DNA from 2 places in the Brevibacillus sp. FIR094 genome. Region 2 is predicted to be linked to the other one. Evidence: a T-box and tRNA genes for the amino acid it is inferred to sense, from the RefSeq annotation. Region 2 holds a T-box; the other holds one or more tRNA genes.

Region 1 (12,770 bases), on a different contig from region 2:
AAGTGGTTGGAAGGGGAGGGACTTGGAAACAAAAACAGTAGACCTATTGAGCTTGATTTGGATGATAGAGTTGAGGTTGATACTCATTTATTGGTTTCGCTTGCAACCAAGCCTTTTTTGATTCTAACAGGTGCAAGTGGAACCGGAAAAACATATGGAATACGCCAACTGGCTAACTCCATAAATCCCCTAAAGCATATTGATGAGAACTTCAATAGTACCTTTATTCCTGTTGAAGCAGGCTGGAAGGACGGTAGAAACATTCTTGGTTATAAAAATCCTTTCGGAGATGAGGGGGAAATGTATCAGCCAACCGCATTGATAAATATGTTACTAAAGGCGAACTCAATTCAATATAGGAAAATTCCGTTTTTTGTATTGTTTGATGAAATGAATTTATCCCACGTGGAAATGTATTTTGCCCGTTTTCTTGCTCTTCTTGAAACATCAAGACATGAGGGAATAAGTAATGTACCGTTATTACCGAAGAACGAGTTATTATTGTTGCAAAAATACTACAAAAATAACAATGAATTTCTTGAGTATGTATATGAAGCAATTCAAAGGGAGGGTCTCTATATATCTGAAAACCTCTTTTTTGTCGGTACTGTTAATATTGATGAAACGACTTACATGTTTTCACCAAAGGTTCTGGATCGTTCATTCGTTATTGAAAAAGCAACTGATGCTCCATCTACTATCTTTAATCAGTCGCTTATTAAGAATGAAGTCAGAGCAATGCTAAGTATCAGTGAAGTAAACAAGTATCTATTAACTCAATATAATGTAAGGAAGCTATTGAATAATCTTACTAGCATAGATCAGGAAATATTGAAACCAATCACTGATTTTTTAGACCAAGTATACAACTTGGTTGAAGACTTTACATTTGGGTATCGAATTGTTGTTGAGTGTTGCGAATACGTTTTAAAAGCCAAAGAACTTCATACGGATTTAAATGTTAAATTAGAGTGGTTAGTGGATGACGACCAGTTGTACGACGAAATCCTTATGCAGAAGATACTGCCTAAGATACATGGAAATCGGAAACAGATATCAAATTTAATAAAGAGGTTGACTGCGTTTTGTAAAGATGGAGATGTAATTAGATATAAGAAATCGCACATTAAGTTGATGGCAATGGAGAGAAATCTTAATATTACGGGTTACTGTGGGTTTATATGCTAATAAGCAAATTTTCAAGAAGAATCGAAACTCTGTTAGGGAAACCTCTTACTTTTTCATTGTTATTGAATAACATTTCTGATATTGGTCCAGAATTTCGTTTTGAACGGCTAAGTGAATATGAATTTAATTATGTGGATGCTAACGATATTTTGTTTACTAAAACAAGTCCACCCTTAATGTTTATTAGAGATGAAGTTTCGGATATTTTTAGAGATATATGTGTTCGTGAAGAAACAGAATTTGATTTTGTGCTTGATTATCCCATGAGTAAAAAGGAGATTCTGCAACAGCGTAGGGTACCACATTATGAAGTCTTTCCTTTTACAAATGGAAAATTGAAGAACTATATCTCTTTTAATAATCCATTAGCATGGCAAGAGATCGCAGATGATGTAACAAGAATATCTGGTAGACTCAATTTCAGAAGTTTTGCGGGTATTGTTATATTTGAATTTCATCTAGCGATTGAAGCTATAGAAATTGAAGTAGTAAGTTATAAACTTAACTACGAGGACGACTTTAGAGTTCTTTTATATGAATTAGCACAGTATCATAGTGAGCTGATTTTCTCGTTAGATCAACCATCTGAAGTCTCGCTAGGTTTAGATCAAATGGCTGAAAGCTCACCACAGGTCTTAATTTTCCAATTGCGAAGATTGATGGAAAAAAATAACCTACCACTAGCAATTGAAACGATACTAGCAAATCCACATTCTAAGAAAAGTCATGACATTTTTATAGATAATACCCCTCTGATTGTAGCCCCTAATCTTTACGAGATCACTTCAAATCCGAGTAGTTTGGAGTGGGGGTATGGTGGAAACTTGAGTAGACATTTCAAAGGATATACACCTAGATCGTTACCAGAAGAGTATATTGATTTTACATTTGATACACTTGAAAACCAATTTGTAAAATTTTGTCTTGAAGAATTAGTGAATAACATTGAAATGATTTTAATAACCTTACCTTTAAAATTTCAAAACAGTAAGCTCTTTTTAGGGAACTGTTTGGATGAATTAATGGGGTATTTGAATGAACCTTTCTTTGGAAACATTAGTCCTTTTAGGCGCATATCCAATTCAATGATATTGCAGAAAAGCAGAGGCTATAAAGAGCTTGTTAAATTGATTCAAGAGTTTGAATTAGGACTTCAGTTAGAAACAGATGCTTCAGAATTTGATAATGTCAATGGGGACTTACGTCCAATTCATAAACTTTATGAATATTGGTGTTTTTTCTCACTTATAAGAATCTTGGAAAGCATATGTGGACAGACTACATATTCAAATTTACTAAAACGAGCAGATAGGGGATTTACGCTCAATTTAAGAGAAAAAAGTGAAAGTAAAGTCAGTTTTAATTATAATGATTCGGAGATCAATCTTTATTACAATCGTGATTTCAAGAATTTTGTTAACGAAGATTGGAATGGTAGTTACGATGGTGGATTGTACCATCCAGATTTCAGTTTAGAAGTAATTAGTCGAAGTCAAACCCATTGGATTCATTTCGACGCAAAGTACAAACTGGATTACAACAAGTTTCTTTCAATGTTTAGAAGTAATGAAAGCGGTGTTTCCATTGACTCTGAATTGTTAAAATTTCAGAAAGGAAACTTCAAAAGAAATGATATTCATACTGCACATACTTATCGAGATGCAATATTAGGAACAAGAGGTGTATTTATTCTCTATCCAGATAATATTGAGAATGCAAGTATATTTACTCGTCATCCAAAGTCCGACTACTCGTTTAGTCTACCATCGATTGGGGCTTTTCCTCTTAGACCAGGGGAGAACAACTTTAATAAGAAGCAGCAACAAAGACTTGAAGAGTCCATTGCTGTTATGTTGGAACTTCTTACGAATGAGGAATTTGAATACCAAGAGGAATCTGGATTTTTGAAGAGAGCAGATATTTAATCTCCTGAACAGTAGCGATAAGTGTGTTTTGTGTTGGGGTGACAGTAATTTAAAGCGTGGGGTATGGTCAAAATATGAATACAACTTTTCGAACAAGGTTACAAGCCAAATTGAAATACGTCACCGTTTTTGCCAACGCACGCTTCTCTATTTGCAAACTGACCATTCGATTATATATTTGGTGTGTATTCTAAACTAGTTTCTTAATAAATTCTACATTCCTTCTGCTTGTAAGGTCGCATTGATCCACTCAGAGGGATACTTTTATACAGGAGTGACAAAATAATGGGGTATCTTGCAAAAGTGATAGAAGTACTAATCGCATCTCCATCTGATGTAAAGGATGAACGCGATGTTATTACAAAAGCAATTCGTGATTGGAATACTGAGCATTCTAAGGACTATAGTATTGTTTTTATGCCTGTAAGATGGGAGACTCATGCTAACACAGAATATGATGGTTATAGTACACAAGAAATACTGAATAGACAATTTGTGAGAGAATGTGACGTTTTAATTGGTGCTATGAGAAGTAAACTGGGGACACCAACACGAAAGTCACAATCAGGAACAGTGGAGGAAATTGAGGAATTTATTAGTTTGAATAAACCCATTAAACTTTACTTCTCGACTGAAGGGCATCCTGATAATGTTGACACTATTGAGCTAGAAAGACTAAGAAAATTTAAAAGAGATTATGCAAATAAGGGTATATATAAAGATTTTAACAGCAAAGCTGAGTTAAGAGATAAAGTTAAGAGCGATTTAACTGCAGAAGCAAGAAAGTTTAAAAGTATTGAAGAAACAATCCAAGCAAAGAGCAATTATGATAGTCGAAAAAACCTTACATATATATTTTATGCAAGTGCAACACATCCAAGCTTTTCGGATATATGGCATAGATTGGATTCGGGGCACTATGCTTTAACCTATATTGCAAATGAACTTAGCAATTCAGCAGTTAATCACCTTTTATTATGTAAAGAAAATGGAAGCTTGAAAGATATAACAATACTGGGTGTCTATTATAATGATAGCAAGAACCCTAAAAATGGTATAGTCATTAAGTTAACAGATATTTGGAAGGATGAAGCAAGGGTCACCTTTAAGTTCGAATACATAAGAGATACGGGTATTCCAAGCGGATTAATATTAAAAACACTTGGTTCAGATTTTTCATATAGATGTCAAAATCAGAATCAGTTCATAGTTTATATAAGAAGAGACATCCATTCAATAATCGGTGATTGTAGTAATTATTTGAATGAATATAAGGTAAGTACGGAGAGAGAGGCGGTTATGAAGAGGAGTAGATACTAATTTTACTTGATTTACGGTGTGCAATGGAGAATAAGTTTTTAACTAAACAAGCATGGAATATTATAGTTGGTTAAAGATTGACTAACTAAGTAGACCACCTTATGATTGTGTACGAAACAGCAAGGTAAGTGGTTGACATTGGAGAAACCCTGATATATCAATGACAGCAAGGCTCAGTTGGGAGAGCACCATCTTGACAGGGTGGCGGTCGCTGGTTCGTACCCAGTCCGGATCACAATAATACAAACGTTAGAACCCTTGAGGAATCAAGGGTTTTTGTTATTTCTTTCGTATGTTTCATTCGCATCAACAACTGTGTTTTTAGAACTTGTTGACGGATTGTTGACCAATTTTACTATTAATCAAGGAGTAAACGACTAGATAGTTTCCAGATTGATAAGATTGCAATACTTCTTTAAAGAATTCTTTTGTTTTAGGGTGATGGATGTGTTTGGCAAAATAAAAGTACACACTTTGGCAACCGAAAAGTGCAGGCCATTTCCGAAAATGAAAAAAGCCTTGCCAGCTAACTAACAACCCCCTACTCTTCTATTTGGCGAACAGATAGGAGAGGGATGAAAGGAATGCTGGCAATGGCTCAACAACACTATATCAAATACTTGAGGGATGTAAAAGATCAATCTATCTCCCAGATTGCAGAGCAAACGGGTGTTAATTGGAGAACAGCGAAGAAATATGCAGACTGTTCGGATTGGAACAAAGCAGAGCGTCCTCTTAGAGGAAAATTCCCCATCATGGAAGCTTACCGTGAGCAAGTGGATACCTGGCTTATAGAAGATCAATTCCGTCTCCGTCCCAAAAAGCAGAGGCACACTGCAAAACGTATCTATGATCGTCTTGTTTCCGAATTTGGCTTTGCAGGATCAGACCGTACCGTACGGTACTACGTTGCCAAACGGAAGTTAGAACTGCAAATCGAAAAGTCGGAACCTTATATTCGTCTAGAACATCCAGGGGGAGAAGCTCAGGCGGATTTTGGAACCTTTCAAGCAATTATTGGCGGTGAACTGGTAGAGCGGAAAATGTTAATCCTCTCCTACCCTTACAGTAATGCGGCATTTGTCTTTGTTACTCCGAAGGAGAACACCGAGTGTTTCTTGGAAGGGTTACGGCAGTTATTTGAGATGTGTGGCGGAGTGCCCAATCGAATCTGGTTTGACAATCTTTCAGCTGCAGTTGTATCTGTAGGAACCGATGGAAAGAGAAAGCTTACAGATGAATTTCAACGATTTGCTCTCCATTATCGCTTCCAGCCTGTCTTTTGCAATCCAGCTCAGGGGAACGAAAAAGGACATGTTGAAAACAAAGTTGGTTATGCTCGAAGAAATTGGTGTGTTCCATTACCTGTAGCCAATGATATGGAACAACTACAAAATGTTATTAATCAGCAAGCCCTTGAGGATTTGAAAAGACTCCATAATGCGAAGGGAGTCTTACAGCAAGAGCTTTGGGAGCAAGAGAAAATCAAGCTTTTGGAACTTCCTCTCGTATCTTATGAGGCTTTCCGTTTAGAATTCTAAAAGCCAATGGATACGGTGAGGTTCTCGTTGATCAAAAAACGTTAAAGGTTCCATCTATCCGTTCTCACGAACGAGTATGGTTGAAGTATTGGTGGAACAAAGTAGATGTACTAAGTGACAGCTATGAAGTCCTCCTTTCACTGCCAAGGGGATATATAGACGAGCCAATCCCAATTGATCTGCAAACGCTGTTAGAGCCACTTTATAATAAGCCGAGGGCTCTCGATTACAGTTCTGTCCTTGCTTTGCTTCCTAGCAAAACAAAAGCTTTTCTTCAATCTGTGGAAGGGAAAAGTCGCAAAACAAGAATCGGCTGGATCATTCGAATGCTAAAAACATACCAGATTGAGGAGATCGAAAGATGCCTAACACAAGAAAAGCAGGATGATGCGAGTCGCTTGGAGCATGTTCTGTACCGTTTACGTCATCCAGAGATCATCCCAACACCTATGAAAGACAATCAAACACCCTCTGTTTTCGTTGGGTATCAGCCAGATCTTTCGAGATATGATCAACTTCAACGGACGGAGGTACGAAAATGAGAGAAGAATTACGTCAACTATGCAAGCAGATGAGATTAGCACATGTCATGAATATCTACGAGCAAGTACCATTTGAACACCCAACTCAGTTTCTTCATGCGGTACTATCAGCGGAACGAAGTTCCCGTGAGCAGGGAAAAATACGACGATTGTTACAGAAAGCAAGATTTACGCAAATAAAGACTTTTGAAGGGTACTCTTTCGAGTCGGTTTCGTTACCTGACAGTGTAACGATTGAGGAATTGAAGAGAGGCTCGTTTGTAGGACGGAAGGAAAATGTTATTTTGCTGGGTGCCGTAGGCACAGGAAAGACGCATCTGGCCACGGCAATTGGTGTAGAGGCGTGTAAACAGGGGAAAAATGTGAGGTTCTATCGGGTTGCAGAGTTGGTTTCCATTTTGCAAACCAAGTTTCATGCTGGTAATCTACCGAGATTTCAGAAGGAATTAATGGATGCTGATTTACTAATCTTAGATGAGTTAGGATTTGTTCCGTTTCACAAGGATGGTGCTGACCTACTTTTCCAGCTAATCTCAGAATGTTATGAGCGAATCAGTGTCATTGTTACCTCGAATTTGGAATTCAGCCAATGGAATACGGTTTTCGGAGATAACCGTTTAACCGCTGCCTTGATTGACCGTCTTGTGCATCATGCTCACATCGTAGCTTTCACAGGAGAGAGTTATCGCCTTCGGCATGCTCTTTCCCATCGTTAATAATGAAAAATTTAGCCTGGCAAGGCTATGCACAAAATGGTTGCCGAACTCTGCACTTTTTACTTGCCAAATACATGATGGATTTGTTCACTTACGTATTCAAATCAATAATTCCTAAGGAAACTCTCCTACATTAGAATGTGACTATTGTGCGCGTATTCAGAAAAATAGCCAATATGTCTATGCTAAATGTAGGGAAAACTCCCTGCCTTGTCGAATTGTAAGGCATCATAGCTTACTGATATAGGGGGGAGATAGATGGCGATTACTACAGAAGTGAAGGTTTTTAATGAGGCAATGCAAAAACACTTTCAAGAGCTAAAAGTAAAAACCATTCTGTATCCAGAAGACATTGAAAAGGATTTTAATGGAGATATTGAATATTTTTATAGATTTATGAAAGAAGAAGTTGAATATTGGTCATTTTTAAGCGGTGGGGGATTTACTTATATACAGAATTATTTTAGAGCAGTAGTTGATCAACTTAACCAAGCAGTTTCCTATCAAGATAGTAATGTTAATCACGCTCAAGGATTAATAGTGAACGCAATTAATAAGATGAATGAAGCCAATAATTACCGTATTTACTCCTCTACAGCGGTTGCTCAATTTTTAAAGGAGCAATGTGAAAAAAATACTACTCAGGGAATATCGGCGCTAAATTATCTAATTGAAAACTCAACCAATAGCATAACAAATAAGGAGTATTTTAAAGGGATAATGAATTCATATGTGTGGGAGGAGCAAGATCATACATTTAACCCAAAGCTCACTGCGCATAAGAAAGCTTTAACTCAATTAAAGAGCACTTTTTCGAAAGATAGGGACGAATTATATGGCGACTTCAAAATGAAACACCGAGAAGTCTCTGATACATATAAAGCTTTTAAAGATGAGTTGGAGGCATGGCGCAATGAAATAAGTGTCAGCACCAAAGAATATGTAGATCATAATCAAAATGAATTATCTCAATTTGTACTAGATAAGCAAGCAGAACTAATAGAATTAGAGTCATTATATCAGCAGAAATTAATGCTAGAAGCACCAGCAACTTATTGGGATGAGTTAAGTAAACACTATAATGCTCAGGGGAATCAGTGGCGACTATGGGCTATTGTTGCGACAAGCATTTTATCAACTGTGCTACTTTCGATTCTGTTTTGGAAACCTGAAACTATTTTCGAAGGTAATCACTTTACAGCAAATTCTATTAAAGCTAGCTTATTGCTGGTGTTGTTTACTTCAATAGCAATTTACCTGATTAGATTATTTGTATTACTTGCCCAGAGTGCCTACCATCTATCAAGAGATGCCAAGGAAAGATATCAATTGACTTACGTGTACCTTGCATTAATCAAAGAAAAAGGTGCATCTGAGGCTGAAAGATCAATTATTTTACAGGCACTGTTTAGTCGTGCTGATACGGGGCTTTTGAAGGGGGATTCAAGTCCTGCAATGCCAGACGGAATGTTATCGCAAATAATGAAGAACATAGGGGCTCCACCTAAATGAATTATTATGAAGAAGAAGGAATGCCAAAATGGCATTCTTTTTTGTGGAATGCTGATTTAACGTGAATGGGCTATCTCAGATATTCAATAGAGAGCCTATAATAGTACTCGATTGTATAAATTGTGCAATTTAACCTCGATACAGAAACGAAATGACGTAGCAATATAGAGCTTCTACTTGCCGAGTTTGGGGGTGTGACGCAGCATCACTCTAAAATGTCAAAACTGGTAAATAAAAGCAGGAATCTGTCGTTTTTCGTAGAATATTACACTCAATAAGTAATTGAGGTGAAAAAGTTAAATGCTGTTTGTCCTATTTTCAACATTGGAATACCTCGCGATATTTGCTCTTCTGACTACGCTATTTAGGTTTGGCTTTTTGGTGCATATCAACCGGATTCTCTTTGTGAGTCTGGTATTAATGCTTTTCTCGTTTGGGCTACGACAATTTACGCCATATGGAGACTATGCAACTATAGCCCAAGTCGTCATAATCTTTGGGGCATTAATCCTGGTATGGAACGTGAATTGGGGACATGCTGCCTTAATGACTATGATAACATCAGGAATCTACTTGGGAATTCAGATGGTGGAGGTGTTCTTCCTGACCATCATAGGAGCACTAGAGACAATTGAATCGTTACGGGATCGAACCATCAACACGGGGTTCATATTCCAGACAATCTCCGCATTACTTACCTTTGCCTTATGCTATGGACTTCGGAAATGTAGACTACAATTTACATTTGTCAGAGACGGAGCGCCTTTCTTTATTTACCATAGAATTAACATGGTTATTTTGTCGCTGATCATTGTAACAGGTGTGTTGATAACGGTCTTGTTTAAATTAGCAAGTACATATGGAATTTCTTCCATAGTCTGGATTTTCTTTGGGATGGCCATCGGAATCACGATACTGGCATGGCTGGCTATAAAAAGGGATGGGGAATATGATTGAAACTCTTGCTGAAAGAATAGCAATCCAACTAAAGTCGATCAATCCACATGAAACGAAGTCAGTGCCTACAATGAAATTTGGGTTAATCCTTATCATCAACATGCTTCTCATCATTACGAGTAGCCTTACCATTTCACTCATGATAGGGACATTTCAAGGAACAGTAATCACATTGGCTGGATTTTTAGTACTACGCCAATTTTCAGGAGGATTTCACTATTCATCGTCTGTCTACTGCACCATGACAAGTATAGTGGGAGCTGTATTAATCCCTCTAATTCCCCTACCTAATGATTTTGTCACCCCGATTATTATCATCACATTAGTCCTAGTAGCACTTTTTGCACCTCAAGAAATGGAATTGCAATCACGACTATTCAAACAGAATCAGACGTTGCTCCTCAAGACCATCTCAATTCTCATCGTCAGTTCATTATTTTTCATAGACAGCGAGACACTGGTTAAGACCTTCTTTGTGCAATCACTGACGCTAATTCCACTGAAAGGAGGTGGAAAAGATGAAAAATAAAGCGATGATGTTCGTAGCGAAACATGTTTCTGCAATTGCTTCATTTGTTGCGGTATTGGCGGTAACTACAGCATCCTTTGGTTTCGTGGGGAAACCTGAGATTCCAGAGGAATTAAAGAAATAAGGAGCAATGAACGACACAGACCATATCTCACTCGACTTAACTTCGAACGGGGAAAACTGGTTCCTCGTATGATTGTATTGTACTTATCGACTGCTTCTTTTCAGATCGTGACTAATAACCTCAACCCCTTGGTAGACAAGAGGGGTTCTTTTTTTCGCCTAGTTCATTGGCGTCAACAACGTTGATTTTCGAATTGTTAATGAATCCAAGCGGGCTGTCTCTCTGGCGAGAAATCCACTTTTGAGACAGCCCCTTACTGTTTTACATACGCATAACGCTGATTAAAACTTGGAAAGAGCGAATTTAGCTGTGAAATTCATTTTTTTCATATAGGAAGAATTCGCTCCGGCTTGAAATTGTACAGAAATATTGCCGTCTTTTTGTGCTTGGAATACTCGTCCGTAAGGTGAATTCGCATGGTATGTACCAATCACTTGATTATCCGCATCAAAGACTGTATAAGAGATCGGGAATCCTGAATTGTTTACAAATATCGTAAGTTCTTCTCCCTTTTTAAGCGGAAAAGATTCTTTTTGCGTCACTTCGTATGAACTCAGAGAATAGTATTTCGTAACCTCTTGAATGTCTAATGCCGTTGTTGCTGCGCTAGCTTTTGAGACTTCCAATCCTGGCAAATTTGCACCCGTAAGTACTGCAATTCCTAATGCACCTGCTAAAATGGCTTTTTTCATAATCGTAATGCCTCCCTTTTTAATCATCCTAGAGTAAAAGTAAATATTTGGAAATTACATCCATTATAATCCTGCTGATAACAGTTATCAATAAGTTTTTTTGTAGATTACCTCTCACGCCGTGAAAAAGAGGGCATAAAAAAAGAGAGTGATTCAATTGAATCAACATCCCCCTAAAAACGGCACACACATCCCCGTATCCGGACAAAAGCCCGCATTCTCCCCGCACAACCTCTCCGTAAACCCAGGTTCCTCCTGTGCCAGAAACTTAAAATAACAAACAATTTCATGATTCCTTACAGCTAAACTATTCAACTGGAAATTCAATAAATACTTCCGATCCACATGCTGGTAGTACAATCCTTTCTTCGTAAACGGAGGCGGATACACCTTGGACGGCAAAGTCGGAATAATATCATGAACATTCACGATCCGAACACTGTTCTTTACAGTTTCATTAAACCGTGAAGCAAAGACAGGATCTCCGACACGAGGACTCCCATACGTATACACAAAAGGATGGGCAAACTTCGTATTCACCGCAATATCCAAACCAGCAAGGGCGGCCAACCCTCCTCCTAAACTGTGCCCCGCGACAAATAGTCTTTTCGATCTTGGGAGCTTGCTCAACTCCCGAATCAAGTCATCTCTCGCTGATTGATAAATACAAGTAAACCCACGATGGGTTTTTCCTGCCTTTCTGACAAATCGATAAGGGACTTGATACAAATCTTGATCAGACTCATTATCGTTAAACGTGCGTGTTCCCCGAAAAGCAACAACGATACTGTCGGATGACTCGGCTACAAAACCAAATACCTCTGGCTCCGGAGTCTCAACACCAGCCAGTGCTCGAATAGTCGAGCGCTGACGATATCCTTTTGGCAAGACAAGTGAATCTGTTTCAAAAAGCTGATAGGCCTGATGGACCATGGCCGCAAGTAAAATCGCATCTTTGCATTTATAAATACGATCGATCATTGATGTGTCTCCCTTTCTGAGTTTCAAAGCTGTAATAGCTAGCATTTGCCTTGAAACGGAATACACGTATCGATAGCGGGACAAAACCCCGGGTTTTCCACGCAGAGCGTTTGGGCATAATCAGGGTCAAGCTGAGTGAGGCTATGAAAATAGCAGGCGATACTATCGTTGCGAGGCGTATTATTCAGTTGAAACGAGATCGAAAACTTGTTTTTTACATGTTGATAATAGATACCTTCCTGGGTAAAAGGAGGCGGATACTTTTGATCGGGGAATGTAGGAAAAGAGTCGTGGACATTTACAATGCGTAGACTATTTGCAACGACTTTATTGAAGCGTGAAGCGAAGTGGGGGTCACCAATACGTGGGTTGCCATAGGTATAAACGATTGGTTGCCTAAACTTCGTGTTTACCGCAATATCTAAAGCTGCCAGTACAGCTAGCGCGCCGCCGTAGTTGTGGCCAGTTATAAATAGCTTTTTTGATGAAGGAAACTGATTGATTTTTCTAATGAACCGATCCCGTGTTGATTGATATAGGCATGTAAATCCACGTGAGGTTTTCCCTGCATCTGTAACAAAAGGATAGGGGACTTGTAGGATGTCATAGGCTGCCAAAAGGTCTGCCGGATATGCTGCGTACCCTCTAAAGGCAATGATGATTTCATCTTTTGATTCTGCCACAAAACCATATACATGTTCTGTTGGATTCTCTACATTTGCGAAAGCCTGTATTGTGTATCG
Region 2 (12,770 bases):
TTCTTTTTCCAGACGATTCAGCTCTTGCTCGATATCGATCAAGCCTGCCAGTGGAAGGAACAATTCTGCTCCCGTGATCACAGAAGACATCGCTTTATCAGGCGTAGCCAGATCCAGGCTGATTTCCAGACGCTCAGGGTTGCAGAAACGGGCGAGGTAGTGTTCACCACGTATCAGGCGCTCAGCGGACAATGCATCGCTTGGCTTGATCAAGAGCTCAATTTTCTTGGACATCGGTACGTTTACTTCCGCACGGATGTTGCGTACGCTACGGATGATATCCATCAATTGGTTCATTTCGCTTTCTGCTTCAGCAAAAATCCATTGCTCGTTAACAGTTGGCCAAGGTGCTACTGTGATGCTCTCGCCTTGGTGCGGCAATGCCTGCCAGATTTCCTCCGTGATGAACGGCATGAACGGATGCAACAGCTTGAGCGTTTGATCCAGAACCGTCACCAGAACGGATTGGGTTGTTTTCTTCGCCGCTTCATCTGTACCGTACAGCGGCAGCTTCGCCATTTCGATATACCAGTCACACAGGTCATCCCAAATGAAGTTGTAAAGGACACGGCCTACTTCACCGAATTCAAATGCGTCTGACAGACGGGTTACATCTGCGATTGTCGCTTGCAGGCGGGAGAGAATCCATTTGTCTGGTGTAGACAGCTCACCGCTCAAATCGATTTCCTCATATTTGAAGTCAGTCAGGTTCATCAAGGCAAAACGAGACGCATTCCAAATCTTGTTCGCGAAGTTGCGGTTTGCCTCCACCTTTTCCCAATAGAAGCGCTGGTCATTTCCTGGGGAATTCCCTGTCGCTAGTGTGTATCGCAGCGCATCTGCTCCGTACTTCTCAATCACTTCCATCGGATCGACACCGTTGCCAAGTGATTTGGACATTTTGCGGCCCTCAGAGTCGCGAATAATGCCGTGGATCAAGACGGATTCAAACGGACTTTTCCCGGTAAATTCAAGACCTGAGAACATCATGCGAGCAACCCAGAAGAAGATGATATCGTAGCCTGTTACCAGGACATTCGTTGGATAGAAGTACTTCATGTCCTCCGATTCTTCCGGCCAGCCCAGTGTCGAGAACGGCCATAGTCCAGAGGAGAACCATGTATCGAGAACGTCGTTGTCCTGCTCCAGCTTGTGGCTGTGGCAGCTTGGGCACTCAGTCACATCCGCGCGAGATACAATCGTTTCGTTACAATCTCCGCAATACCATGCAGGAATTCGGTGGCCCCACCAAAGCTGACGGGAGATGCACCAGTCGCGGATGTTTTCAATCCAACGCAGGTAGTTCGTCTTGAAGCGCTCTGGGACGAATTTCACACTTTCAGGGCTATTTGCATTAGCCAGTGCTTCGTCAGCCAAAGGCTGCATTTTTACGAACCATTGGGTAGAAAGGTATGGTTCTACAACTGCATCGCTGCGCTCACTATGTCCAACCTGATGGATATGCTCCTCAACCTTGAACATAACACCTTGCTCAGTCAAATCTTTGATGATTTGCTTACGGCATGCAAAGCGATCCAAGCCTTTGTAGATACCAGCCAGTTCGTTCATCGTGCCCGTCTCATCCATGACAACGATTTGTGGCAACTGATGACGAAGACCCAATTCAAAGTCATTCGGATCGTGTGCTGGCGTAATTTTTACAGCGCCAGAACCAAACTCAGGATCAACGTAATCATCAGCGACGATTGGAATTTCGCGACCTACGATTGGCAAAATAACGGTTTTGCCGATCATGTCCTTGTAACGCTCATCTTCTGGATGTACCGCAACAGCCGTATCACCGACCATCGTTTCCGGACGGGTTGTAGCTACTTCGATATAACCGGTGCCATCTGCCAATGGGTAACGCATGTGATGCAGTGCACCTTTTACTTCCTTGTAGATTACTTCAATATCGGACAGAGCAGTGCGAGCAGCAGGGTCCCAGTTAATGATGCGGTTACCGCGATAGATCAAGCCTTTTTCGTAGAGGCGAACAAATACTTCGCGTACAGCTTGGGACAAGCCTTCATCCATCGTAAAACGCTCGCGGGAGTAATCCAGGGCAAGACCAAGCTTTTCCCACTGCTCACGAATATGTGAAGCGTAAATGTGCTTCCATTCCCATATTTTTTCCACAAATTTTTCTCGGCCCAGATCATGGCGAGAGATGCCTTCTTCACGCAAGGTAGCTTCCACGCGTGCTTGGGTTGCAATACCAGCGTGGTCCATACCTGGCAAGAACAAGGTGCTGTAGCCTTGCATACGCTTGGTACGCGTAATGATATCTTGCAAAGTCGTATCCAGCGCGTGGCCCAAGTGCAATTTACCAGTTACGTTCGGCGGTGGAATGACAATCGTAAACGGACGTTTATTCGGGTCACGTTCTGCCTTGAAAAATTGTTTTTCGATCCAATACGGATACCATTTGTTCTCTGCTGCCTTTGGATCATAGTTTTTCGGCAGCAATTGGTCGATGTCGGTTGTTGGCTGTATAGACATGTACGACTCCTCCTATTAGCATAACTTGCTTTGCAAAAAATAAAAAAACCCTTCATCGCAAAGGACGAAAGGATTATTTTCGCGGTACCACCTTTGTTAACACACGATAAACGTCATGCTTATGGTGTGTTCACTCTGACAAGATAACGGTTGCGAACCGGTCTCGGCTAAGCACATGCTTTCACCGAAAAAACTCCTGGGCGACCTTCAGCCATTCATGACCTTAGAGAATCTCGCAGCAATTGATTCTCCTCTCTGCTAAGGCGTCCTGACTTACTCTTCCCACTCATCGTTCATATCGTATGTAGTTGTCGTATGATTAGCTTTCACTATTATATACAATCACGCTGTTTGGCGTCAAACCCGGGTTTCGCCCACTTTTCCAACTGCAATGCCCAGTGCTTCGGTAAAACCGAGCACGCCCAGAATATCGAGAATTTCTTCTCGGACATTGACGATTTCTACCTGTTTGCCCATGGCCAACAGTTCTTTCGTGGTAAAAAACAGGCTTCCAATACCGGAAGAATCTACAAAGGAGACACCTTGAAAATCGACGGTAACGGATTGATTTCGCCCTCCATACTGCTGGAGCAATTCACCTACTCGATCTCCTACAGCCATGTCCAACTCTCCGACGAAAAACAATGTAGCCTGTCCGTTCGCCTCTGTTGCGCGGTAGTCCATGCTCAAACTCCTCTCAATAGGTATCGGTACACCCAATCTGCTCGTCCTTTTACTATATTACCCATTTTCATTCACTTGCAAACATTTGGCTTTTGGGAAATCGTTGCTTAACGCGAAAGGATACATTCTAAAATGAGCTTTGTACCTGCCAGGGAGCTGCTTAAATAAACACGATCACAGTATTGCAGGATCACGTGAAAACCGGCCCCAAGCGAGTGGCGCGTAGAAAATCCTTGCTGTAGGGTAGCTCGCGGGATATCTTCGAGCAAAATTCCTTGGCCTTCATCATGAATCACAGCCCGGCACATTTGCCTGTCATTCGATAGGTATAGCGTAACCACACCGCCATTTCCGTGCTTCAACGTATTAGAAGCAGCTTCGTTGACCGCAACGAGAAACTGTAGCAAGCGCTTATCAGAAATGCCTTGTGGTTCCAAAGCTTGCTTAAATAATTTACGAAGTTCTGCAAGCTGCTCCGGTAAACGGATGTCGATTGCCAAGAGCTTATGCCCTTCACGAAGCAAGGAAAATAATTCTTCATCACTAAGCAACAAGAGCTTACCTTCTGTGACCACACCCAGAATATCTCTGTAGATCTCCCATTCCCGTCTTTTGCGTTTTCGTTCTTCTGCAATGACGGCGGTGACATCAATCAAAGCGATTCCACATGTCCGATCTGGCAAAACAGATGTGTATAATTCAAACACCTTTGTGCCATCAGTGGTGACAATTTGTTCCCTTACAGGACCACCCGATCCAGCCGCCTCTTCGACCAGTCGTTGCATTTCTTGCTCTACTTCCAAACTCGCGCGAACGTCACCCAGCGGACGCACTTCTCCTTCATCGTAAAGATAGAGGAAAACGGTCTCGATCTGACGCAGTATGGATAACTTCTGAATCTCTTGCTTTATTAATCGCCCCCGCTCGTCGTCTCGATCCTTCCAATGTAACAAGACGTCTGCCGGGTCCAATTCGCCACTCATGTGCCATGTGTGAAATTCTTCCAGGAGCAATCGCTCCAGAACATCTTCCCGTCGCAAAACTTTTTCGATATCGATAATGTAGTACGGATCACCTGCTATACCGCGCAATCCGCTACCGATTATTCGGAAATCATAGGCGAGCTCTATTTCTATGCGTCCGTGCAAATCATGATCAGAACTGCTTAACCCAATGGTCGTCCGGCTCACTGCTACCAGCTTCGCCTGGAACGATTCCATCGTCGCTAGGTTCGTCACCTTTACAGTGCGGGGCGGAACTACTTTGTTAGCTGCACCGCCAGAACGTAGCGCGACAAGGCAATTATCACAAGTGGGATTGTCCGGACAACGCTCACACAAAATCACAGTTCATCCTCCTATTCACGCGCAACTACACGAGGGCTATACTCTCTTCAGGCTCAAATTGAAGAATCAACACAGAAATATCATCCGTTTGGTTTCGCTGGTGTGTTATCCCCATTAAGTAGGCCTCAACACGATTCATCGATTCCTGCTTACTTTCACCAGGCATATTTAATAAGGAGGATAGTTCTTCAAGCCAATGCCTGCTGCCTCGAGATACTTCTTTTCTCCCTGTATCCAGCAAACCATCTGTGTAGAGCAATAGCATGCCCTCTTCTTCTAAGGGTACCTCCTCCATTTGATACGTGCTATCGGGCAAAAGCCCTAGGCCGACCCCACCCTTGCTAGCTAAAATGGTTTGATTCGATTTGGACAAATAAAAAGGCTGTGGATGTCCTGCCCTGCCAAATCGAATTTTGTGTTCGATCTCATCATAGACAGCAACCAGCATCGTAATGTAAGAACGGGTTTTCACTAAATCTGCATAAAGCAACTGATTGAGTCTTTCCAAAATCTCATCCGGCGAATAGCTGGACTGCAAAACCTGTCGTACAGCAATCCTAATCCCTGTTGCCCAAATACTGGCCAAAAAACCGTGCCCGGACACATCGGCAATGATAAAACAGGTGTAGCGATCATTGATTTGTCTATAATCGATGTAATCTCCGCCTACATAATCGACTGGCACGTAAACCGTTCTTGTTCGCAAACTGGTTAACTGCAATTCTTCTGTGGGAATGAGCATCGACTGCATGCGTCTAGCCAGCTTCATCTCCATCTCGATTTCTCGCTGTCCTGATGACTGGTCCTGCTGACATCTGAGGATCAACGCCCGAATGTTCACGAGGAGCAGCCCATAAAAAGATTTCTCCAATTCCTTTAGATCACGGTCATTGACGTTACTCTGGGCGAACAAGCGGACATAGCGCGGTGTTTGAGCGGTGTCACACTGTTCCGAGACAACAATGAGCTCTTCTACTTCGCGCTGCACTTTTGCGCTCTCTTTTTTGCCACGCTCGATCCGAAAATAGACAGCACCTAGAGCCGATTCAAACGTGATCGACAAGAAGCAAGGCTTGTCCATTTTCACGAACCACGTATCAACCAACTCTTCTATAAATGGCATGAGACTCTCGTAATTGACTTGGCGCTTGCTTTGCTCATTGCTGGTCATCACCAGATACTCGTAATTCTGTTTCAATTCCATTAGTTTGACCAATTGATGATTCATCCCCGAGCCACTCCCATACACACTTTAGCATAATTCTTTCTTTCGGGAATTGCGAAAAGGGTTATGGCAATTTTCAAAAACATTGTGATCACCTTTATTCGTTTCGTCCTAGCCTTCCTGCCCTACACCTTCCCTTTTCAGACACCCTTCAAACCACTATCTACTTTCCATGAAAATGTTTTAGGCATTTGCTCAAGGTTGTAGACACTGTCCAAAGTTGCCGCGCATATGCTGGAATGAGGTGATTGTGATGAATTTCCGTTGGAAGTATAACCCCACGTATTTACGGATCAAATACGGATGCAAACAAGTGCTCTTTCCGTTGTTGGTTTTTCAGTTTATCCGAACGGTTGTATTCCCTACCTCTTTTGATGTCGTCCTTCTCGGTTTGCTAGCCATGCTCTATGTTGCCATCTCCCTTGAATGGTTATAAAAAAGAAAAACAACGCCCCACGCGGTGAGACGTTGCTCATTAAAAGGCTTGCTGGACCCAACGATGCAGGCGCATCAGGCGGTCCATATCTTTTTCAAAACGTTGGACAGCGTAAAACTCGCTCCACTCGCGGGGATGATGATAATAAATTTCCAAGTCCCTCATGATCCTCTCCGGGTAGGACAGGAACGAGGCCATCAGTTCAATTTCTTCTGGTCGCAGCGGAAATATCTCGGCGTAGCGATGGAATAGTTGAGAAGCCCCAACCTCATCCCCCGCCATTTGAAAATAAGTACGATAAAATAGTGTCAAATCGCGCACTGGTGTATCAAAGCTGGCGCGATCAAAATTAAGCAGCCGTCCTTTTCCCGATCGATCTGGCACAACATGCTCAGGATTTGGGTTGCCATGGATCAACGATAAGCGAAAATGCGCGTGCGTCTCATGCCGCTCTCGCCAATCGGTCAATAAGTCTGTCGCTGTTTGAGCCATTTCCTCAAGAAATTCCTTGTTTGCCAAAAACACCAGGTCAAAAGGGGAAGGATATTTGCGTTCCTGTGCAAGGTTTGCCGCCTTATTCATTTGGTCTTGCCAATATTGCCAGCGGTTCAGCAAGGAGTCGACAAGTGGCTCTACCTGTCTCGGATCATCGTAGCGATAGTTTTGTGTCAAATGATGAAGCTCCGCCAAACGCTCCAAAGCAGGAGTCGCCCAAGACAAAGGCTGCTCGGCCCACTCCTCACTTCCTGGCTGCCAAGGGGTTACGTAAAAGGCGGTGCTACCTTGTTGGACAAATGGATCATCGTATTTCGTGTACGTAAAAGGAACGGCCCCATCCCATCCGCGGTGCTGCAATTGACGCAGCATATCGCTGACGAAAACAAGACGTTGAGCAGGTATTTGCGCTCGTTTGCATACGAAGGAGCCGTAGGGAGTCGTCGCCTTAAAAACATTTGGCTCCTTTAAAACGTCAATGCTCTGGGCATACATGTCATACTCTTTGAACAAAGGAGCAATGTCATCATACCGACTCATAGACTCCCTCCCTCCTCGAACGCTCGGCCCGCTCTGCAATATGCCGAAGCAGCAAGTCAACAGATTGTTGGCTCTGCAAAGCGTGCTCAATACCAGCGATCGACGCTTCTTGATCCATCGATACGCGCTTCACGTACGATTCGATACTTCTGTACACTTCACGAGGACGAGCCATAAAGGCGAGTATCAACGAATAGTTTCCATAGGTGAGTGGCTTGATTTCTTCATAGCCATCAAAAAAAGCGTCAATCTGCTTCAAATCCTTGTGGGTTAAAAAGTGATCGCGCAAAAAGGTGGCAACGTCTCGTTGCTGGACTGAAATTACCGGCCTGAAAAAGCCTCTCAAGTACAGCTTCCCGTTTACCATTCCCCAGTTATCACGCAAAAGGTCCCGATGGGATACAGCAACCGCCTCCGGAGTAATTCGCTCATGGGCAAGCATCGCAGCGGAACGGTCCATTCTTTGCAGCATAGGGGTCATGAGTTCCGATACCCAACGATTCCCCTTAGAATCCCGCCCAGATTTGGCTCGAAATAATTCGACCAGCTCCTTGGCACGTCTTCCTTTTTCTTCTACTTGCTGCTTTTCCTGCTTGAGTAAATCACTTCCGGAAAGTAAAGGACTTTCCTGCTGAGACTGATGCATCATCGCAATCACGCGTCCGCATTGCCTCGCAATGTCCTGACCGGGCTGATAGTCTTCGAATTGTCGGTGATGGTCGGTCATGGTAACGCCGCGTTTACCCAAAATCAAAAATGGCTTGGTGTCTCTCGTCCGAATAAACCGCTCCACTTCTCGAAACCCCTGACGTGCCAGTCGTTCGCGCCAGGCAAACGACCAGCGCATCACATCTACACGCGGCCAAACGTGGAGTTCTTTGGGGCCCCGGTTTGTCTCCAGTAAATAGCAATCATCAAGAGGCGTAATTCGGATTACGCGCGCCCGATATTGCTGGCAAACCTCGGAGAGATCAATTTTATCCACGGTCCCCCACTCCTCTATTGTGGGATGTACAGAATCTGCCCTGCTACAATCTGCTCAGAAGCTAATCGGTTTACTTCCACGATTTTGGAAACTGGCAAGGAGTATCGCTGTGAAATATGCTCTAACGTCTCATCTCGCTGAATAATGCACATTTTCAGCTGACTCGAGCGCTCTTCTTTTCTCCGGACAAACGACGTGAGATTTTGCATGGCCTCCATCGTAGAAGCGTTGACATTCCCCGCAGAGGCATATCGCGAAGAGCTAGATGAAGATTCCGCCTCCAACGCCATCGCTTCCTGTTTGGCACGATTCGCTTGTGAGAAGATGGAAGTAATGTTCACTCGACTTCTTTCTTCATAGGAGGGTTTCCCTGAAATCGCCACTCGCACTTCTACATCTTCCGCGGCAGCCTCTGGTTGTGCAACGACTGGTTCTGCTTCTTGCTCAGGTTCTTGCTCGGAAACAACAGTGGCTTCCACTGCTTCTTGCACTGCCTCCTGCGGCTCTGCTTCGACTGATGACCCTGTAGATTCATTGGAAATTTGCTGGTATGCGATTGCCTGTTGATCGTGTATAGCCAGTACAGGCTCCTCATGTCCTTGTTCTTTTTCGGCTATTTCTCTCATCTGCTCTTGCTCATCTGCCAATACTGACTGCTCAGAATAGGCGACAGAAGAATCGTACGAAGCAAATTGTTGGGAATCTAAGTCATACGAAATAGGAGCAGTCTCCCAGGACTCTGGAGGATTGGACTGTGCCATTTCAAGCACATCACCGTATTGCTCGTAGTATTCATCCTCATCGGATTGAGCAATAGCCGGAGTATCGAACATGGAAGGAGATTCGGTTGATTCATAGGATGCTGGCAATGCCTGCCTCTCTAATTCCTCCTCCAGCGCACTCAGCTTTTGATCAATGTCATCGAGGGACGTCTGCTCCGCATATTCTTGCCCATCATCCCCAGCAGCGAAGGTGTATTCCCATGCTCCTTCGCCTGGACCGGCAGCCTGCGTTTCGATCTGCTCTGCTTGTTCAGCTCTATCCCCAAGGACTATCCCCAAAATCTTCAGATCGGCATCGATTAGCATTTGATGTGGTGATTCCAGTTTGTAGTCAAAGCTGTCCACAATTGCATAGATGTCTCCGATCTCAGTAATCCGATCCAATGGAATGGTGATGTTCAAGGGAATGCGATGACCGATCTGTTCCTCCCAGCCATAAAAGGCTTGATCCGATGTTTCCTGGCGAAAGGGAGTAAAAGTCATGGCCTCAACCAGCGATTCTCCTTCACCGCCTGTCGCTTCTGCGGCTTCCCTGATTGGCTCGTACTTCCCTACTAATTGCAAGCAACCTGTGATCGAGACGTAGGAATCGTTTTCCAACACTTCCACATCTGGAACCAATTCCAGCTCTTGCAATTCACCTATTCCAGCTCTATCGGATGAGAGGAAAATGGTCTCCTTGATGGCAAAAGAGAGTTGCCCATCCTGTAATGCCATTCGTGCTCCTCCTTTCAAGTGCAGGACATTTCCCTATACTATATGGACAGGACGAGCCGTTTAGCACCGAAAAAAAAGGAAAAACCGGGGTTATCTATCTCCCCGGTTTTACAGACGCGATCCATTCTGCTATTGCTTTTTTCCCCTGATCAATACAATCTGGTACACCTACGCCACTGTACGACGCACCTGCCACGATAACACCAGGGAGTTTTTCTTTTAATTGATGGTTCACATCCTGCACCCAAGCCTGATGTCCGACCACATATGGTATGGCATTTTGCAAGCGCGATACGTTATAAAAATCCGGCTCTGCTCGAATCGTCATGATTTTGCGCAGATCACGGAGGACAACCTCCAAAATTTCCTCGTCTGTCTGCTCCATGAAGGATTGCTCTCCTGCTCTCCCTATGAAGCTACGCAGCAAGGCTTTGTTTTTCGGCGTCGTATGCGGCCATTTGCGATGCGCCCACGTACACGCGGTAATTTTTGCACCAGATTGCCGCGGTACAATAAATCCTGTCCCTTCCATTCCTAAATCAATCGCTGACTCTGGAAATGCCATAGCGATGGTTGCAACCATATGCGGCTTCGCTTGTGGCAGGGTAGGAACTTGTACATAAGGACGGAACAACGGCTCTGCGACAGCATGTGGTACGGTAAACAGCACTGTATCTGTCTCGATCGTTTCCCCATTTTTCAATACCAAGGTGTACTTCCCGTCTGGCCGTTTCACCAGTTCTTTGACACCGGTATTCTTCGAGATGACTTCTTCAGGCAGGCTCTTTTCGATTGCCTCTACTAAGGACTGCAAGCCGTTCTTCAACGTCAAGAAGATGCCTTTTGGCTTTTCTTGCGTTTTTACTTGCGGGCGAGAATGCTTCATCGCTACGATCAAGCTGCGATGCTGCTCCTCCATTTTGGCGAATTGAGGAAAACTCGCAAGCAAGCTGAGTTTGTCGAGATCCCCGGAGTAGACACCGGACAATAAAGGCGCTATAAGATTATCAATAACTTCATTACCTAGCCTACGCCGAAAAAAGTCTCCCACGGAGATATCGCCGTCTCCTTTTGATGCAGGAAGAACGAGATCCAAAGCTGCTCGAAGCTTGCCCGGCCAAGAAATGAGATCGGTCGTGACAAAAGGCATGAGCTTCGTCGGTACACCCATGACCGCTCCTTCTGGTATAGCTTTCAGGCGATCCTGATGCCAAATATAAGCTTGGCCTGTACTGTTGCGAACGAGATCATCCCCAAGCCCCAAGTCAACTGCCAGCTCAGCCGCACTCGTTTTCCGCTCGAGAAACGAATCGGGACCTTGCTCAATAACAAACCCTTCGTGACGCCATGTCTTGATTTTCCCACCAAGTCGTCCCTGCTCTTCAATCAGTTGAAATCGGATTGGCAAGCCTTTTGCTTCGATTTCCTTTTGTAAGTAAAAAGCAGCGGTCAACCCTGTGATGCCGCCGCCTATAATCGTAATATGATAGGTATTATCGCTCATATGATCGATCCCCTAATTCGCCAGCTTCTTTCCGACTGCATCAGCCAGACAGGAAATGAACGCAGGTCTGGCGTTAGGCATCGGTGGACGATTGTAATGTACCCCTAGCTCATCTGTAACCGCTTTGCATTCCACATCATTATCAAACAGAACTTCCAAATGCTCCGCAATAAATCCGACGGGACAGTAAACAAATGCTTGGTAGCCTTTTGCTTCATACAGCTCTCTAGTCAAATCCTGTACATCTGGTCCCAGCCACGGATCAGGTGTATTTCCGGCGCTTTGCCATCCAATTGCATAGGAAGTGATCCCTGCTTGCTCGGCAATGAGCTTTGCTGTCTCTTCCAGTTGCATTGGGTACGGATCACCTGACTTCAAGATTTTTTCCGGCAGGCTGTGAGCGGAGAAGATCACGACTGCTTGTCCACGCTCTTCATCCGTCATCGTAGCAAACGTCGCTTGAATAGCATCTGCCCAATATCCTATGAAGCCTGGTTCCAGATACCAGCTCTCAATGCTGTGGATGACAGGTCCGCCAATTGCCGCGGAATGCTCCTGTGCTCGTCCATTGTATTCTTTGACGCTATAGCTGGAATAATGAGGCGCCAGAACTAAACTGATCGCTTCTGTAATCCCATCACGCTTCATCTGCTCTACTGCGTCTTCGACAAACGGAGCGATATGCTTCAAACCAAGGTACCCTACAAATTCACGGTCAGGGTAGCGTTTGTTCATTTCCTGCTCGAGAGCACGCACCTGCTCATCCGTAATGTCTGCAAATCGATTCAATCCATCTACAGCTTCGTAACGCGCCATCAAATCATCGAGCAGTTCTTGTGGTGGCTTACGACCACGGCGAATGTGCGTATAGTATGGTTCAATCTGTTCAGGACTACGTGGCGTTCCATACGCCATTAACAAGAGTCCGATCTTCTGCTTTGACATGTAAGCGCCCCTCCTGATTAGACGTCCCTTTTGTAACTATGGATGAACTTCGTCAGTTGTTGCAGCGTTTCTACTTTGGCGTCAGGGAATACGCCGTGTCCCAGATTGAAAATGAAGCCTGGTTGTTTTGTGCCTTCATCCAAAATTTCCTTCGCCTTCGCTTCGAGCTTCTCCCAAGGAGCCAGTAGCAGCGTTGGGTCCAAATTGCCTTGCAGCGTCTTCGTCACACCCATCTCACGAGCAGTCGTAATCGAAGTACGCCAGTCCAGACCAACCACATCAACAGGCAAGCGGTTCCAATCCATCAAAAGATGACCAGCGCCGATACCAAAATAGATCGTTGGCACACCAGTATCTTTTAGCGCGTTGAAGATACGCGTCATGACTGGTGTAATGTACTCGCGGTAATCTTCGTCATTCAATGCACCGACCCACGAATCAAATACTTGCACAGCTTGCGCACCTGCTTTAATTTGCGCTTTGAGGTAGGTGATAGTCATATCGCCCAGTTTTTCCATCAGCGCCTGCCAAGCAACTGGCTCGGTATACATGAATGCTTTCGTCTTATGATAGTGCTTGGAAGGGCCGCCTTCGATCAAATAGCTAGCC

The links. A T-box is a leader RNA that pairs with one kind of tRNA and senses whether it is charged. The one in region 2 lies ahead of ACQ5DJ_RS13110 (valine--tRNA ligase), so its partner is inferred to be a tRNA-Val.
Region 1: it encodes a tRNA-Val, which carries the amino acid that the T-box ahead of ACQ5DJ_RS13110 (valine--tRNA ligase) is inferred to sense. The anticodon was not compared.

The regions. Positions count from the first base shown of each region.
Region 1 covers NZ_JBEAES010000022.1:81,466-94,235, reverse strand. Annotated here, with positions in the region: gene ACQ5DJ_RS19565 (McrB family protein) at 1-1,188, shown strand, start outside; gene ACQ5DJ_RS19560 (DUF2357 domain-containing protein) at 1,182-3,113, shown strand; gene ACQ5DJ_RS19555 (hypothetical protein) at 3,399-4,433, shown strand; tRNA gene ACQ5DJ_RS19550 (tRNA-Val) at 4,604-4,665, shown strand; gene istA (IS21 family transposase) at 5,009-5,974, shown strand; gene ACQ5DJ_RS19540 (hypothetical protein) at 6,055-6,516, shown strand; gene istB (IS21-like element helper ATPase IstB) at 6,513-7,232, shown strand; gene ACQ5DJ_RS19530 (DUF6161 domain-containing protein) at 7,491-8,744, shown strand; gene ACQ5DJ_RS19525 (accessory gene regulator ArgB-like protein) at 9,694-10,230, shown strand; gene ACQ5DJ_RS19520 (cyclic lactone autoinducer peptide) at 10,220-10,354, shown strand; gene ACQ5DJ_RS19515 (hypothetical protein) at 10,636-11,046, opposite strand; gene ACQ5DJ_RS19510 (lipase family protein) at 11,209-12,027, opposite strand; gene ACQ5DJ_RS19505 (lipase family protein) at 12,066-12,770, opposite strand, start outside.
Region 2 covers NZ_JBEAES010000012.1:127,615-140,384, forward strand. Annotated here, with positions in the region: gene ACQ5DJ_RS13110 (valine--tRNA ligase) at 1-2,502, opposite strand, end outside; T-box leader at 2,560-2,801, opposite strand; gene ACQ5DJ_RS13115 (STAS domain-containing protein) at 2,860-3,186, opposite strand; gene ACQ5DJ_RS13120 (ATP-binding protein) at 3,294-4,532, opposite strand; gene ACQ5DJ_RS13125 (PP2C family protein-serine/threonine phosphatase) at 4,558-5,760, opposite strand; gene ACQ5DJ_RS13130 (hypothetical protein) at 6,011-6,193, shown strand; gene ACQ5DJ_RS13135 (hypothetical protein) at 6,233-7,228, opposite strand; gene ACQ5DJ_RS13140 (phosphotransferase) at 7,215-8,213, opposite strand; gene ACQ5DJ_RS13145 (LysM peptidoglycan-binding domain-containing protein) at 8,228-9,712, opposite strand; gene hemY (protoporphyrinogen oxidase) at 9,807-11,216, opposite strand; gene hemH (ferrochelatase) at 11,229-12,161, opposite strand; gene hemE (uroporphyrinogen decarboxylase) at 12,179-12,770, opposite strand, start outside.